DNA from 2 places in the Shewanella septentrionalis genome. Region 1 is predicted to be linked to the other one. Evidence: riboswitches for the same ligand, from Rfam matches in the RefSeq annotation. Region 1 holds a riboswitch; the other holds the start of a gene.

What was found. A riboswitch is a leader RNA that binds a small molecule or an ion and turns the genes downstream of it on or off. The one in region 1 is predicted to bind cyclic di-GMP.
Region 2: another riboswitch for cyclic di-GMP. It lies ahead of gbpA (N-acetylglucosamine-binding protein GbpA); the one in region 1 lies ahead of NE536_RS14925 (glycosyl hydrolase family 18 protein).

The regions. Positions count from the first base shown of each region.
Region 1 is NZ_JAMTCC010000025.1:42,463-51,482, forward strand. Features, by position in the region: gene NE536_RS14915 (short-chain fatty acid transporter) at 1-868, opposite strand, end outside; gene bamJ (BamJ family beta-barrel-assembly machinery protein) at 1,103-1,573, shown strand; gene NE536_RS14925 (glycosyl hydrolase family 18 protein) at 1,679-4,285, opposite strand; cyclic di-GMP riboswitch class I at 4,400-4,488, opposite strand; gene NE536_RS14930 (ROK family protein) at 4,800-5,585, opposite strand; gene NE536_RS14935 (aminopeptidase P family protein) at 5,978-7,765, shown strand; gene NE536_RS14940 (HD-GYP domain-containing protein) at 8,003-9,020, opposite strand, start outside.
Region 2 is NZ_JAMTCC010000021.1:48,714-57,733, forward strand. Features, by position in the region: gene katB (catalase KatB) at 1-838, shown strand, start outside; gene NE536_RS13265 (TMEM165/GDT1 family protein) at 966-1,520, opposite strand; cyclic di-GMP riboswitch class I at 1,931-2,030, shown strand; gene gbpA (N-acetylglucosamine-binding protein GbpA) at 2,153-3,598, shown strand; gene NE536_RS13275 (aromatic amino acid transport family protein) at 4,165-5,340, shown strand; gene NE536_RS13280 (S46 family peptidase) at 5,636-7,792, shown strand; gene NE536_RS13285 (hypothetical protein) at 7,997-8,299, opposite strand; gene NE536_RS13290 (hypothetical protein) at 8,529-9,020, opposite strand, start outside.

The DNA.
Region 1 (9,020 bases):
GAAAAAGGAATAAGAAGTTCACTAAGTTAAGGTTTAAGCTGCCGCCCTGTACCCAAAAGTAATAGCCTAAATATACCAGCCCAGCGCCACCGACACTCCAGCCGAGTAAGCGGCTATTTTCTAACTTATCCGCAGGACGGCTTTCAGGCTGACGCTCGCTCACATTTTCAGGGTTAAGCGCCGAAACTGCGGGTTCGCTTACTTTATCGTCCAGAGCGCTTGGGTCGACATAAATACTGTCCTTGTCTTCAGGCAACATGAAACGATTCACTAATGGCATGACCACAAACAAAATCGCCACTAACAGTAAGTTAAAGCTCGCGAAAATGGTGTCGCTAGTGGGGATAATGCCAATTTGTGCTTCGGAGAAATGCCCCGCAGTTGCTATGGTTAACGGGATAGAACCCGCGAGTCCACCATGCCAAACCACAAAGCCAGAATAGGCGCTGGCGACCAGCAGCCGATAATCCACTTTTACTTTACGCGCTAAAGCTTTGGCAAATAACGCCCCCACCACTAGCCCAAAACCCCAGTTAATCCAACTGGCGCCCAGTGAGACTAAGGTCACTAACATAATGGCTTGCGGTGCCGACTTAGCTAAACCCGCAATCGCATCGAGCAGCTTTTTAATTGGCGGTGAACTTGCCAGCATGAATCCCGCCACCAGCACTAACAACATCTGCATCGAAAAACTCAGCAGGGTCCAAAAGCCATCGCCCCAATAATTAATGACTTCCAGTGGCGTTTTGTGTTCTGCGACCACGGCAGCAATTAACACCACTAAGGTGAGTAAAAGCACGAATATATAGGGATCGGGTAGGAATCGGTCGACGAGTTTGACCAGAGGTTTTGCCGCTTTGTTTAACATAGACTTTCCTTGTTTATTATCTAAATTCTAGTTTTTATATGTTTTTATTGAATTTTTATTGAGTCTTAAGCCCACAGGTTAAGCGATCTCTAAAGCGGGATAAAGTCTTGAGGGGGTTTTTAAAGCGTTGAACTGGTAGCACCAGATAGCCAGCCCTACGCACACGCGAGTGCCGATAGCATCTCAAGCTAAAAAACTGATAATATGGCCAAAATTAACTAAGGTGCTCTTTATATGAAAATGTTACTTGCCGTTGCTGTGATTGCTGGGGTGATTTTTTACTTCTTTACCTCAATGAACGGCCAAAAAGCCGCCCAAGAGAATATCCGTTTAGGCAATGAATTTTTAGCGCAAAACAAAACCAAAGAAGGTGTTATCACCACGGCTTCGGGTTTGCAATATCAAGTGTTAACTCAAGGCGATGGCACTGTTCACCCTAAAGCCAGCGATACGGTAACAGTGCATTACCATGGCACTTTGATCGACGGTACTGTGTTTGATAGTTCGGTTGATCGCGGCGAGCCTATCGCATTTCCGCTTAATCGGGTGATTAAAGGTTGGACCGAGGGCGTACAACTTATGGTCGTTGGCGATAAAGTGCGTTTCTTTATCCCAAGTGAACTCGCCTACGGCAATCGCAGCACGGGCAAAATTGGCGGTGGATCAGTGCTGATTTTTGATGTGGAACTGCTTAAGATTGATTAAATCAGTCTTCAATTAGCCAGTAAGATCAATTGCTGAATAAAAAGCCCTGCGTTATCGCAGGGCTTTTTATCTCTATAACTCAAATAATATTAGTATGTTAGATGATTAAGGACAGCTTGCAGCACCAATATCAACCCATACCGCCGCAACGCCCGGTACATCCCCTTTAGTCCAGTAACTCGCCTTCCATTGACGGCCGTTATAGCTGGTGGTTTGCCCGCCAGTATAGGCGACACCCGCATCCCAACCGAGAGCAACTTGGCTGAGTAGCTGCCATTGATCAGCGGTGCGAGATGGCGTATTGCCCTGCGTCCAGTACTTGGCTTTCCATACCAACTGACTGTGGCTCACAGTATCGCCCGTGTTGTACACCACACTGGTTTGCCAAGCAGGATAGTTACCGGCATTAGGATCGGTTGCATCACAACCACCACCGATCACTTTTGGCGTCACGGTGAGATTCGTCGATGCGCTCGCATCTAAGGCACCATCAGAAACCAGCACGCTCAAACCATAGCTGGTCGCTTCGGTGACATTAGGCCCAGTGACCACTAAGGTGGCACTATTTTGTCCGGTTGCCGACACGCCAGCGGGCACAGTCCAAGCGTAAGTTAAGGCATCACCGTCGGCATCAGAGGCACTCGCCACTATGCTAACAGTTTTACCCGCTTCCACTGTTGCAGTGGCAGCTACACTCACCACGGGAGCTTGGTTCGGAGTATCCGCCTTATTGGTCACTGTCACTGAATCTATGGCAGATAACCCTTCTGGATCAGTGACTTTAAGACTAAAACTATAGGCAACATCAGTTTGCGTTGCAGCCAATTGAATTGCCGCATTCGCCATATCGGCGTTTGTGATGGCAATCGTTGGGCCAGACACTTGAGTCCAAAGATACGTTAGCGCCTCATTTTCAGGATCACGCGAACCGCTACCATTGAGCACCACATCGGCGGGACCTGTGACATTCACATCCGCGCCCGCATTGGAAATTGGCGCTTTATTCACCGGTGGTGTAGTTCCTTCGCCATGGCCTAAACCTTCGTGCATCGCATTTAGAATATCGCCGTTATCGGCATCAATTTCCCATGCAAATAAACCACCTAGCTGATTGGCAAGCACATATTGGCCCTTGGCTTTAACGGAACGAGCATCATCGAAAGTGATTAAATCCCCCGTAGATGCCTTGAACAGTGATGGCGCCTCGGCCGTTTCATCATAGCTGTAAGTCCAACCGCTCCCCATGTACTCGTTCACTATCTGGCGATAATCCACCACGCCATCTTCCCATGTGCCTTTCACTTTGCCCGTCGCTGTCCCCGTGAATGGGTTATTGCCCGTGTAGCCATTCACGCCTGTCCAGCCGCGGCCGTACATAGCAGCACCAACCACAATTTTCCCTGGGGTTACACCTTGAGTTAACAGGGCCTTTACGCCCTTGTCTGTGGTGTAGCGGGTATCAGGATCCCAACTCGCCTCATAAAGATTGGTTTGATGACCGAGTTCAGTGTTCGTCCAACCGCCATTGAAGTCGTAACTCATCAAGAAGATGTAATCCATGTACTGCTGAGCGGCCTGATAATCGACTTTCTGAATTTTATCATCACCGGCGCTAATGGCTGAAGTCAGCTCATAGGTACGACCCGTCTCAGCACTTAACTCGTCGAGCATGGCGCGCAATTCACGCATCAAGGTCACATAGGTTTCACCGTCGTTGGCATTGCCTAAGTTTGGATTTGCACCACTGCCACCGGGGAATTCCCAATCAATGTCGACACCGTCAAAGAACTTCCACGTTTGTAGGAATTCCTTCACCGATGCGACAAAAGTATCGCGCTTAGTTTTATCGCCAAAAAAGAAGAAGGGATCAGATAGCGTCCAGCCACCAACCGAAGGCAAAATCTTTAGATCGGGGTGGGCTTGCTTCAGCGCCATCAATTGACCGAAGTTGCCTTTGTAGGGATCAGAGTAGTCACTCACGCCCGCCTGTGGCATTTGAATTGCCGCCCAAGGATCGTGGATAGCGACTTTAAAATCTTCACGGCCACTACAGGCACGTTGCAGCGCTTGGAAACTGCCGTCGATTTCTTTCAAACTATCGTTAATGCCATCACCACCACAAATAGGGGTAAAGCCATATAAAATATGAGTTAAGTTCTGTGCTGGGATCTTATCGACTGGGAACTTACGGCCGTACACACCCCATTCTACAAAGTAACTGCCGACCACTTTGCCCGACTTGTTAACGTATGGACGATTGTTTTCTTTAAGCGGAGCATTGAGTGGCACTAAATGGCTGCCATCGGTATCGGCCACGAGGATTTCTTTGGCATCGCTCGCCGTACAACCATCGCTGTTACACAGTTGCACTTGCATCTGATAACGGCCGCCTTTGTTCACCTTAAAGTTAGCGGTGCCCGAAGCGCCTGAGGGGCCTTCCCAAGCGACATTACCGTTGAGCAGCACTTGGGCTTTATTGCCCACATCGCCACTCCAAAGGTTCCAGCTGACGGACACGTCGGCGGCATCTTTAATGGTCACCAACTGATTGTAAGCCGTAGCAGCTTGATTAACTTCGATAATAGCGAACTTGGTTTCACCCCAACCTATAGTCGGTTTGCCGGGCGCTGCGGCAAATGCACTGGCACTCACGGTAGATGCCAGCGCCGATGCCACCAGCAAGGCTGATGTTGAAATTTGAGTCTTGAACATGAGATATCCCTATTGAATTTTTTATATGAATCAATAAGGCAAACAAAGCGTAGACAGGAAACAACACTCTCTTAAGACCATGCAAAACGACAGACAATTGCACGAAGAAAAACCTGTGGTATCCCCGCTATCATAGGTACAGACGAACCCTTAGACCGGAGGCTTTGCGTCCCAGTTTTTCAACTGGTTTGCCTTTTCACGCAATGACAACGTTGTCATTGCGATAATCAGCATAGACGTAAGCGCAATAAAAATGCAACAAAATATTATCAACTAAGGTAGTGGTCTGATAAGAAAGCAATTAAATACAGTTCAGAAATTTATAATATTTACTTAGATAATTAAGGCTTTGCTGACTATTTTAGCCATAAAAAAACAGGACACGATAAGCCAAAGGCATCACCTGTCCTGTTATCAATTTCACTATTTATGCTGCTAATACTGCTTAAACCACTAGCACTGAGCCGCTGTAATCTAATAATTCAAAACCATTAGCTAACAGCATCTATGATCCTTATGCGCGTGGATAATCCCTTGCGAGCATCGCAGATAAACCTCGGCACACTAAGGTTTCCATATCATCGACGCGGTTGATTTTCATCTCAGCTAAGGGCGCGCTCAATGCCATTTGCTTTAAGCTTTCGAGGCAGCCTTTGTAGTAAGGAGCACTGTTCATCATGTTACCCGCGAGCCAAATCCGATTGGGATTAAATAAATTAACGGTCCACGCCAGCCCCATACCAAGGTAACTGCCCGCACGGTATAAATCATCCTGAGTAGTGATGTTACGGCTACGCACAGAATCGCCACTGGCGAGTTGTTCTAAACTAAATTCGCCTGATTCTGTCATCACGCGGCAATGCCCCAACTCCCCTGCAACCCCCGTCGCACCGGTAAAGGCTTGCCCATTAAACGCAATCGACATCCCTATCCCAGTGCCGCACATGACCAACAACTCACAGGCATATTTGGCATCGCACGTGGCTTGCATACCCGCATCCATATCGTTGCAAATAAACTTAAGCTCGCCTTGAGTTTTCACTGTGTCAAAACTCAAACCATTGAGTCCGGGTAACGATTTACAAGCAACCAAACGATTATTTTGTACCAGTCCAGGTACGCCAATCGCTAATTGATAATCTTGTAAATCGTAATCGCGTTCGAGCGCAGCGATTTGATTATTTAACTCTTCAATTTTAAAACCTTCGCCTGTGGGAATTTTATATTGTTCTGTATGTCCCGCGAGCTGAAGTTCGAACAGGGCTGTCGTACCGCCCACATCTATTGTTAGTATTTGCATCGCTTACTCCACTGATACATGCGCCCCACTCTGACCCCGAGCGGAGATGGAGAATGTTAGCATAGGGTCCAAATGTTAGCGATTGAATAAAACTTAAGTAGCTAATTTGTAAGGAACAAGTCTACAAAAAATATGACTGACATTTTGTTTTACTCAGGTTTTATGCTAAGAATCACACAAATAAATTAAGGGTAAAACACTTAGCTTGCTCATCGCAGTCAGCACAAATTCACGATTGTATACAAAATCCTTTATTCGCTCCCCTTGCATCTCGCGCGTTAGGCTTGCGATAATCCGAGCTGGTTAGAACTCAAATCAACATAGACCTACTTATCCTTAGGCAAGCTTTGCCTACCGACTCGCACAGCGTGCCAGTCTCACTTGGAGCCCATATGTCACATTCTATCGCCAGCCGCCTCGACGCTATTCGCAGCGAATTATCTTCTGCCAATCTCGATGCTTTTATCATTCCCCGCGCCGACGAGTATCTGGGCGAATATGTGCCAGAACACAACGAACGTTTGTACTGGGCAACCCACTTTACCGGTTCGGCAGGCATGGCTATCGTATTGAAAGATAAAGCCGCAATATTTACCGACGGCCGTTATACGGTGCAAGTTCGTCTGCAAGTGGATGCTGCACTTTTCAGCTACGAAAGCCTGACCGACACGCCACAAATTGAATGGTTATGTGACACGCTACCAGCGGGGTCACGCGTTGGCTTCGATGCACGCTTACATACTTTAGCTTGGTTTGAAAATGCCAAAGCGACCTTAAACAAAGCCCAAATCGAATTAGTGGCGGTTGAGCAAAACCCTATCGATTTACATTGGCAGGATCGCCCCGCACCATCGAGTGCGCCAATCACGTTATTCAGTAACGAGAGTGCCGGTAAAACCAGTCTGCAAAAACGCATTGAAATTGGCGCCTTAGTGAAAAAAGCCAGTGCTGATGTCGCGTTGATCGCCGCCTTAGATTCTTTCTGCTGGTTGTTAAATATTCGCGGTAACGATGTGCCGCGTCTGCCCGTTGTGCTTGGCAGTGCCCTACTCCACGCTAATGGCGATATGCAGCTGTTTACCGATTTAAGCAAACTTCCAGAGGGCATTGAGGAGCATGTCGGTGCAGGCATTAGCTTTAAAAGTGAAGCGTCCCTCGCCGATACGCTGGCGAGTTTATCAGGCGTTAAACTGCTTGCCGATCCAAACTCAGCTAACGCTTGGGCACAAAACCTCGCCCGTGAAGCGGGGGCTAAATTGATTGCTGGCATTGATCCGGTTTCTTTGCCTAAAGCGCAGAAAAATCCCTCAGAACTTGCCGGAATGCGCGCTTGTCACATTCGTGATGGCGTTGCTGTAAGTCGCTTCCTTGCATGGTTAGATGCCGAAGTTGCCGCCAAGCGTATGCACGATGAAGCCACACTTGCCGATAAATTAGAAAGCTTCCGCCTGCAAGATGAGCGCTATCGCGAGCCAAGTTTCGACACCATTTCTGCAGCGGGCCCCAATGCCGCCATGTGCCATTACAATCACAACAATGGCACACCAGCGATGATGACGATGGATAGCATCTACTTAGTGGATTCTGGCGCGCAATATATCGATGGCACCACAGATGTGACCCGTACTATTGCGATTGGCAAAGTCACTGATGAACATAAAAAAATGGTCACGCTGGTGCTAAAAGGCCATATCGCGCTGGACCAAGCTCGCTTCCCTAAAGGCACTTCAGGCCAGCAACTCGATGCATTCGCCCGCCAATATTTATGGCAACATGGCTTTGATTACGACCACGGCACTGGCCATGGTGTGGGTCACTTTTTAAGTGTGCACGAGGGTCCACAGCGCATAGGTAAAAATGTCAACGGTATCGCACTGATGCCCGGCATGGTGCTTTCCAACGAGCCGGGTTACTACCGCGCTGAGAGTTTTGGCATTCGCTTAGAAAACTTAGTCGTAGTGCAACACTGTGAAGCACTGAAAGGCGCAGAGCGCGAGATGTATGAGTTCGATGCACTGACTATGATCCCTATGGATGCCCGCCTAATCGATAAGAGCTTGCTAACGCAAGGGGAAATCGACTGGTTCAATGCTTACCATCAGCAAGTGTTTAATACACTTTCGCCGCTGATGTCCGGGGATGAACTCGCGTGGTTAACGCAAGTGACTAAAGCGATTTAGAGCGATTTAGCACTCCTGCGGGTAAGTAGCGATTTAAGTCGTTATTTAAATCATCTTCTAAATCCGTTATATGCTACAAAATAAAACGCCCAAGGCTATGAGTCTTGGGCGTTTTTTTAGCGCTGATGCTGTACTTCAAGCCTAGTCGTATTTCAATAGCATGCTTTCAGCTCATAGTTTCGAAACATGGTTTCAAAACACGATTTCTATTTCAAACATGATTAAAAACACGAGTAGCTAAACCATAGTAGGCTGCGCCATAGGCTGATAAGCATCATCCAGCGATGCCTTAGATAACACTTCAAACTCCTGATGAATTGCCATAAAACAATCGACTAATTCAGGGTCGAAATGCTTACCTTTGCCTTCAATCATTAAATCGATGGCTTCTTGGTGACTAAAGGGTCGCTTATAACATCGCGGTGAAGTGAGTGCATCATAGACATCCACCAAGGCAACTATGCGTGCCGAAAGCGGAATATCCTCACCTTTCAACCCTAAGGGGTAACCACTACCATCCCACTTTTCATGGTGACCCGAAGCGATATCTTGGCCCATCCGAATAAAAGTACATTGGGGCGCATATTCCAACAAACTGCGTAACACTTGCCCACCAATCACAGGGTGAGCTTTGATCTGCTCAAACTCCTGCGGGGTTAATTTACCCGGTTTGAGTAGAATCGCATCGGCAATACCGACTTTACCTATGTCGTGCAAAATGGCCGATAGACTAATATCTTGAATAAAATCATCGTTTAATTCAGCAGGTGGATTGTCGGCCTGCAACCGCTGCGCCGCGAGCATTTTCGAATACTGCCGCATACGTAGTAAGTGCGCACCCGTCTCGTTATCTCTGTATTCAGCAAGTTTGGCCAACCCTAATACAGTCGCTTGGCGCGAGGCTAAGGTTGAATCGAGTGAATCAGCCAACTTACCTAATAAATAAGTGATGGTTAAGGTCAGCATGGCATTGGTTACAATAAAATTAACTACAACAACGGCCCAAATACCCAAACTGTAACCGCGAATATCGGGCCAGTTTAACCAACCAAAATGATAGGCAAGCCCAATCATTACCAGACTCAGCCCATTCAAATATTGGGCATATAAGCTCGCGCGACGGCCTAAAAAAATGCCCACTAATGGCGGAAAGATAAATAACCAAAAGAACCCCGCACCCGATGGACCAATCGCAATCAAAAAACCTACGCCGATAGCAAACGCTAACAAACAGCCACAGCCAAAACGCGTGCTA
Region 2 (9,020 bases), on a different contig from region 1:
TTTCTGGGTGAAGTTCCACTTTAAATCCCAGCAAGGCGTGGTCAACTTAACCAACGAACAGGCTGATAAATTAAAGGGGATAGATCCCGATTCATCACAGCGCGATATGGTGGTGGCGATTACCGATGGCAATTTCCCGCGTTGGACTGTTAACGTGCAGATCATGCCTGAGGCAGATGCCAATATTTATCATATCAATCCATTTGATTTAACTAAGGTTTGGCCACATAGCGACTATCCATTGCTTGAGATTGGGGTGTTAGAGCTGAATCGCCTGCCACAAAACTACTTTGCCGAAGTTGAGCAAGTGGCATTGGCGCCCAGCAATTTGGTTCCCGGTGTTGGAGCTTCGCCCGACAAGATGTTGCAAGCGCGTTTATTTGCCTATGCCGATGCCCAGCGTTACCGCATTGGTGCCAACTACAACCAGTTACCGGTGAACTGCCCACATGCGGCTAAGGCAAATCATCATCAACGTGCGGGCGCTATGGCGGGCACACAATGTCCTTACCATGGCAGCCAAACGGGGGCCGATGCCACGGCAAACTATGGCCCGAACAGCACTGCAGATGCCTTGGTTGAGCCAGTAAACTTTAGCGAACCACCATTGCGTTTAGAAGGTGAAGCGGCACGTTACAGTCGTTATAACCAAGACGATTATACCCAAGCGGGTAATCTGTATCGCATCTTCTCTGAAGCCGAGAAAGCGCGCTTAGTGGCAACAATTTCGGGTTCATTAAGTCAAGCGAGTTTAGATGTGCAGCAACGCATGCTGGCACATTTCGAACAAGCCGATGCGGATTACGGTCAACGTATTAGAACGGCATTAGGGCTATAAGCTGCGTTTCTAAGAAGTTAAGCTTCTAAGTCGACACTGTTTATCTCAATAAAACCGTCGTAAGTAGAAAGGCCAGTGATGTTTATCACTGGCCTTTTTGTTGCCTTAATTCAATATGATCAATGATCTAGAACAGTAGTGTTGCTACGCCTAACAGTGCGAACAATACGGCGCAGCCGCGGTGTATCCACAACATAGGTAATTTTTCGGCGCTGAAATGGCCTGCGATCACCACAGGTACGTTGGCAACCAGCATGCCTAAGGTTGTGCCTGCAACCACCATAGTTAATGAATCGTATTTTGCGGCTAACACTACCGTTGCGATTTGCGTTTTATCCCCCATCTCGGCGATGAAAAACAGGATAAAGGTGGCGAGGAAGGGGCCCATTTTATAGAAACGGCTCTCTTCAGCATCGACTTTATCTGGGATTAACACCCAAAGAGCAATCGCGAAGAAGGATGCGGCAACTAAATAGCGGGCAAGATCTGGGCTGACCCAGTTAATCGCCCATTGGCCAATCCAAGCGGCGGCAAAATGGTTGAATAAGGTCGACAGCAAAATGCCTAAAATAATGGCGGTTTTATTTTTAAATCTTGCGGCAAGAATTAGTGCAAGTAATTGAGTTTTATCACCAATTTCGGCAATGGCAACCGTAAAGGTTGAGGCAAGTAGGGCTTCCAAGTGTGATCCTTTAGGGGTGGTTAAGACATAAGCACAATAAACCGTCCACCCCTAGGTGCAGTCATTGTGCTCAGGTCTTGCTGGGCAAATCGATGATTTGCTGTGAACACCATGGCGTGTGGCCAAGTATGTTGATGTTCACCCTAGATGACGATGGTTCGACATCCCGTTAGCTACTCCCCCGAAGCGAGGTGGGCATTATACCTAAGTGAATTTCGGTTTCAAGCACGAGTTTATTACAGTAGGCATGAATGAATGTTTGACGGGTGTCAGAATAATACCGCGCGACATTCTGTAATTATATGAATATAAATGGATTATTTTTTGACAGCGTTGTCTTTTGTTGCTAATTTAGCCAAGTCATTTCTACTTGATTACATACTATTAACTCGTAGTGATTCGATGACACCTACCGTATTTGGCAAACTAATTGAAAAGTTAGGACGCAAAGCTTCCGGTCTAAGGTTGTAAATGGATTTTTTAGTGAACTAAGATAGCGGAGTTGCCGCAGAATTCGATTTCTGTGAAAGATAAACGACTGCTGTTTAATGCTGTTGTTTGCCCAAATACCACTTTTATATCTAAGCCCAAGCCAATACTGGCAAAGATGGGTGCAAATGGAGTGCATTAAAGTGGCAAATCCTACTGTTTTTTCCCCTGTTTCTAAATTGAGTTTATTGGCCGTCGCAGTGATGGCGGCAAATACATTTGTGAGTATTTCTGCACAGGCACACGGTTATGTTGTGGCGCCAGAGTCACGTTCCTATGCCTGTAAAACCGGCAACAATGCCAACTGTGGCGCGGTGCAATGGGAACCGCAAAGCGTTGAAGGACCATCGGGTTTTCCTGAGTCAGGTCCTGCTGATGGCAAACTGGCGAGTGCGGGTAATGGTGCTTTCTCGCCTTTAGATGAACAGAGTTCCAGTCGTTGGTCCAAGACGGATATCAAAGCGGGCTGGAATAAGTTCAGTTGGCAGTTTACTGCCAATCATGTCACCCGTAATTGGCGTTATTATTTAACCCGCCAAGATTGGAATCAAAACCAAGCTTTAAGCCGTGCGAGCTTTGACTTAGCGCCATTCTGCGTAGTCGATGGTGGCATGGTGCAGCCGCCTAAGTTAGTGACCCATGACTGTTATGTGCCAGAAGGTCGCAGCGGTTATCAAGTGATTCTAGCCGTGTGGGAAGTGGGTGATACCACCAACAGTTTCTACAATGCTATCGATGTGAACTTAGATTCGGGTCCCGTCGTACCGGGTGAATGGCTCGATGTGGGCGACATCAATCCGTCACTCGATCTCAAGGCGGGCGATAAAGTGATGACCCGAGTGTTCGATGCCAATGGTGAGCAACCGGCTAAACAAACAGTCATTACCATTAGCGATGCGACTCAAGGTGATAAACAAAATTGGCCTTTCCTATTAGCGAGCGCGATTAATGCCCAGCAGTCTCAGTTAAAAGCGGGACAAAAAAATGCATCAGGTGTGATTGAGCCTGTGTATGGCAAAAACGACATTTTTACTGCGACGACTTCAGGTATTGAGCGTGTTGAAGTGGGATTTGATCTGGCACCCGCTCCGGGCAACAGCTTAGAAGTCACTTCACTTGCCGACGATTATCAAATTATCGACGGCGCGGCGCAGGTTAGTTTTGACGTCACCAGCAATGCTGAAATGTTAGTGTCTGCGTATTTGTTTAGCCACGATGGCACGGCTGCGGGTTTTGTGAGTCAAACCGTTAATAATACCAGTGCAAGCTTAGTGTTAGACGTGGTTGCGCCTAAAGCAGGGCATTATCACTTGCAGGTTAAAGCTGAGCCTAAACAAGGTGATGTTATTCAGCAGAACTTTGATCTTTTCTTAAAGGATCAAGCACCAGCGCCAGAAGCGGATTTTGTCTTCCCTGAAGGAGTCAAAGGTTACGTTGCGGGCACTACAGTGTTACAGCCTAAAAATGGCAAAGTGTATCAATGTAAGCCATTCCCCTATAGCGGTTATTGCATGCAGTGGTCGGCTTCTGCCACAGGATTTGAGCCAGGTGTTGGCGCTTCTTGGACTATGGCGTGGACTGAGCTGTAAATTAACATCTTGAGTTAATCGATTCTCAACATGATGTGATTGGGCTTAAACACAGCGAATATGTTTAAGCCCATATTCAGCGCGTTCGCGACAGTCAAAATATACGTTTTACCTCGATTCACCCACAATGCGGCATCCCACGTATTTCCAACAAAGGTAGCGATTTTGTTGGCTTGTATGTTTTCGTTTACCACAGCGCTATTAAGTTGTTACCGTACAGTGCGCGACTTATCTTTGTTCACAACTGGCTTGCCCACTGGGTTTGGCTCTGTTAATGTCCCAAACTATCTATTTTACCTATGTTGTTATTAGGATTATCACAATTGAAAGTCATGCCACTTTTATGCAACCGATTTAGTTAGCCTCAATGGCTACTGGGTTGAAATATTCAAAAGCTATTGGGGCCAATTGATCTGCAGGAATGAGATCCGATTGGATGCTTTTTGAAGCTGCTTTAAGTGATGTGTTGCTTATTTCGATTTAAGACGCAAGGCTTTATCGGTTCAAATCTTACTCAAATAAAATAATAATTAATCATTGAACAGGACTATTGTGTGAATTCAAAAATGTTAGGCTCGATCGCCATCGTTGCCGGGACGGCCATTGGCGCAGGTATGTTAGCCTTACCTTTAGCCACCGCGGCTTTAGGTATTATTCCAGCGTTAGTGTTACTCGTCGTTATTTGGGGCGTATCTGCCTATACCTCATTACTGATGCTCGAAATTAACTTACGCACTGGCGTAGGTGATAACGTGCATGCCATTACGGGTAAATTGCTGGGTAAAAAAGGTCAAATAATTCAAGGCGCTTCTTTCTTAAGTTTATTATTTGCTTTGACTGCCGCTTATCTCACCGGTGGGTCATCGCTATTAGTGCTTAAAGCGAAGAACATGTTCGATATCGTGCTCGATAATCAAGTCGCCGTATTGTTGTTTACCTTAGTGCTCGGCGGATTTGCGGCGCTCGGTGTGGCTTGGGTCGATAAAGTGTCCCGCTTCCTGTTTTCGTTAATGATTTTACTGCTGGTGGTTGTGGTGTTATTTCTCCTGCCTGAAGTCAGTATTGCCAGCATGGCAACGGGCGCGATTGCCGAGTCGATGACCAGCAGTTGGATGGCGGCGATTCCCGTCGTGTTTACTTCTTTTGGTTTCCACGTTTGTATTGCCACTTTAGTGCGTTATCTGGATGGCGATGCAGTTTCACTGCGCAAGGTATTGTTAATCGGTTCGACGATTCCACTGGCTTGTTATGTGCTTTGGTTGTTGGTGACCTTAGGCACAGTAGGCGGCTATGAAGTCAGTGGTTTTGAAGGTTCATTACCGTCACTGGTGACGGCATTGCAGGATATTGCCCATACGCCTTGGATCAGCAAATGTATTTCGTTATTCGCCGATTTAGCCCTAGTGACCTCATTCCTAGGGGTGACCTTAAGCCTGTATGACTTTGTCGCCGAATTAACCCGCGCTAAAGAGACGTTTGCCGGCCGTATGCAGACCTGGTTGTTAACCTTTATTCCGCCAGTATTATGTGCTCTGTATCTGCCAGAAGGCTTTGTGGCGGTACTGGGATTCGCAGCCGTGCCATTGGTGGTGATGATCATCTTCTTGCCAATCGTGATGGCATTGCGTCAACGCCAAACACAACCTGGCGGTTATCAAGTGTCGGGTGGTTCTGCGGGCTTAGTGATGGCAGGTTTGTTAGGCGCTGTGATTGTGGGCGCGCAGCTATTTGTTGCAATCTAACGGCTTGGTATTTAGCTCGCAGCTAGCGTCAGCATTGTAGCGAACACCGCGGGGTAACTTTGATGGAATGTAGCTGATGGAATGTATTTGCTTTGTAAGCGAATTTTTCTGAGTCTGTTATAAAGTGTATCCGATGTGATAAAGTCAGGCCCCGGCCTGACTTTTTGCTTTTTAGGTTTTAAAGCGAGTGATGCTGGGTTTTAATACAGTGACTTAAGATAAAAACAACACGATTAAAACGAGAACATGGCCCAGCTTGCGCGTGGCTTCATTCACATAAAACGGACTTAACACAATGAAAAAATGGTTACTCACAGTTGCCGTGGCCGCCAGTTTTGGCGCTCAGGCTGACGAAGGTATGTGGCAGCCCCATCAGCTGCCCGCTATGGCCGATGAGCTTAAAGCAAAAGGGCTAGAAATTGATGCAAAATCGATTTCAAAACTCACCGAATTCCCAATGAACGCAGTGATCAGCCTTGGTGGCTGTACCGCGTCATTCGTATCGCCAAAAGGCTTGGTGGTCACTAATCATCACTGTGCCTATGGTGCGATTCAATACAACTCCACCCCAGAAAAAAACCTGCTGCAAGATGGTTTTTTAGCTAAGACCTTCGCCGATGAATTACCTGCCACACCGGGTTCACGTGTGTACGTGACCGAAGATGTGACCAATGTGACCGAGCGCGTAAAAGGCGGGCTTGAAGGCAAAGTGGGCAGTGCCTTCTATCAAGGCGTTGAAAGCCAAGAAAAAGCCTTAGTAGCTGAATGCGAAAAAGAAGACGGCTACCGTTGCCAAGTGTATAGCTTCCACGGTGGTCTTGAATATTATCTGGTTAAACAACTGGAAATCCGCGATGTACGCTTAGTCTATAACCCAGCCGCGAGCGTGGGTAAATACGGTGGCGACGTCGATAACTGGATGTGGCCACGTCACACAGGGGATTTTTCTTTCTATCGCGCCTATGTGTCTAAAGCGGGCAAACCTGCCGATTTCAGTAGCGATAACGTGCCATACGAGCCAAAAAGCTTCTTAAAAGTATCGGCTAAAGGCGTGAGCGATGGCGATTTTGTCATGGTGGCTGGTTACCCAGGTCGCACCAACCGATATCGCACCGCCAATGAAGTACAAAATCAATTCGAGTGGGCTTATCCTGAAGGTAAGTTATTGCGCGAGCGCTTTATTGAGATCATTAAAGATACCGCGCCAGAGGGTAGTGACGAACGTATTAAGTACGAGAGTCAAATTGCTAGCCTTGCAAACTACGCGAAAAACTTCACCTCGATGATCGAGTTTTATGGCAAATCCACCATGCTTGCGGACCGTAAAGCCCGCGAAGCTGAGCTTGCAGCGTGGATCGCTAAAGACAGCGGCCGTGAAGCGAAATACGGTAAAACTTTAGCAGAACTAGATGCGTTAATTGCCAAGAGTAAAGCGCATCAAGAGCGTGACATGATCTTAAGCTACATAGGTAGCACGACAATGTTGCCAACGGCGCGCAGTTTGTATCGCTTAGCGAACGAGAAACAACTGCCGGATATGCAGCGTGAACCTGGCTTCCAAGAACGTGATATGACTCGTCTGAAAGCGAGCATGGAGCGTATCGATCGTCGTTATGCGCCAAGCGTCGATAAAGCCGTGTTGTTCGATATGCTGAAACGCTACGCCGCACTGCCAGAAGACAAACGTCTACCCGCATTGGATAAAGCCTTTGGTATCGATAAAAAGTTCAGCGAAGCTAAGCTTTCGAAAACCTTAGACAAAATGTACGCCAAAACTGAGTTAGGCAAAAAAGACGTGCGTCTGGCATGGATGGATAAATCCGTTGCCGATTTTAAAGCCTCTAAAGATCCGTTCATTCAATTCGCCGTGGCTATGTATGACACAGATATGGCTGAAGAAAAGAAAGAAAAAGAACTGGATGGCGAGCTGATGAAAGTGCGTCCTCAGTACATGGATGCCATCATTGCCTACAATCTTGAGCAAGGTAAGCCAGTGTATGCCGATGCGAACTCAAGCCTGCGTGTCACGGTTGGTCATGTGAAAGGCTACTCGCCAAAAGACGGTTTAGTGGCTGTGCCATTCACTCGCCTTGAAGGCATAGTGCAAAAGGACACAGGTGTTGATCCTTTCGATGCGCCGAAAAAAGAGTTAGAGCTGATTAAGCAGAAGCAATACGGTGATTTCTATGTGAAAGCCATCGATTCTGTACCGGTTAACTTCCTGTCGACGTTAGACACAACCGGCGGCAACTCAGGCTCACCCACCCTAAACGGCCGCGCTGAATTAGTCGGTTTGCTGTTCGATGGTGTGTATGAAAGTATTATCGGCGACTGGGCATATGACGATAACATCAACCGTTCTATCCAAGTGGATAGCCGCTATATGTTGTGGGTAATGAAGTATTTAGATCATGCCGACAATCTATTAGCCGAGATGGAAATAGTTAAGTAAGCCATTGCCGCATCAGCAATGGTGCGGCCTATAATGGCTGGATTATCAGCATTTAAGTGCGATTTAGTGCTTTAAGAATACTGAAATAACAAGACAACACAATAGCGATAGACTCACTGGGTTTATCGCTTTTTTTGTAGCTGTAATGGCCTGCTGACGGCTGTTAAGATAGGCGCGCCACGGCATTAGCTCACCTTTTTAGCATTAGCGTAACCAGTGGATTGAAAGTATATACGCAACATATTTTTTAGACTGAAATGTGTTGGAAAGTAGTGCCGGAGGACCTGCATCTTTAGTTAGATTTTTTAGTGGGTTAGCATTGGCAGGTATCCACGCATATAGGCTCGCCATGGCATTGACTCGCCGACACGCAGCAAGTCCATCCTTGGATGCTCGACCGCCCCGTCCATGGGGCGGACGGTCGTCTTGCCAATCACCATTGCTCACCTTTTTAGCGTTAGCGTAACCTGTGGATTGAAAAAGATTACGTAACATACTTTTGGACATAAACGTGCCAGAACTGATCGACCCGACACGAGTGTGGACATAAACGTGTCAGCAGCATTCCCCAGACACGTACCTGGACATATACGAACTATGGTAAAAGGTCTAAAGGTTGGATTTTTTTGGATATATATGGTCATTAGATAAAGTTTACACTGCCCCCCACATATCTATTAAGTTGAAATCATTTAACAAACAATCAGCGTTCGAAAATGTTCACTTTATCACCTTGCTATTTTACTCGTTTCCTACCATTTGTTTGCTTATTTGGTTGCTTCCTTGCGCTTTTTAATACCCTTGTTTTTTCGGAATTAAACTCTTCCATAGCTTTAAAGCTAAACATCTCGTTAAGCGGCATATCTAAATTAAAGCTCGCTCTCTCCCTGAATTCCTCTATTTCCAAATATTTAATGAATTCTTCAACACGCTCTAATCTAACTTTGACCCGTTCAATTCGTTCACCTCGAGTGAATAGGCTATATTCTTTTCTTGCTGCTTCTGTAAGGTAGTTGCAAGTCTTTTCAGTAAATACTCCAGTATCGGTACATATCAAATCTAAATAAGTAAAATAATGAGCTAAATCATTGGTCATATATAAACCATAATTTGTAATCTTTATACTATCGACATTGTTTGAATACGAATCCAGCCTATTATTAGATTCAATAAATCCATGTTTCAGTAATAAATCAACATTTTTTTCGAAGTCATCAATCATGTTGAA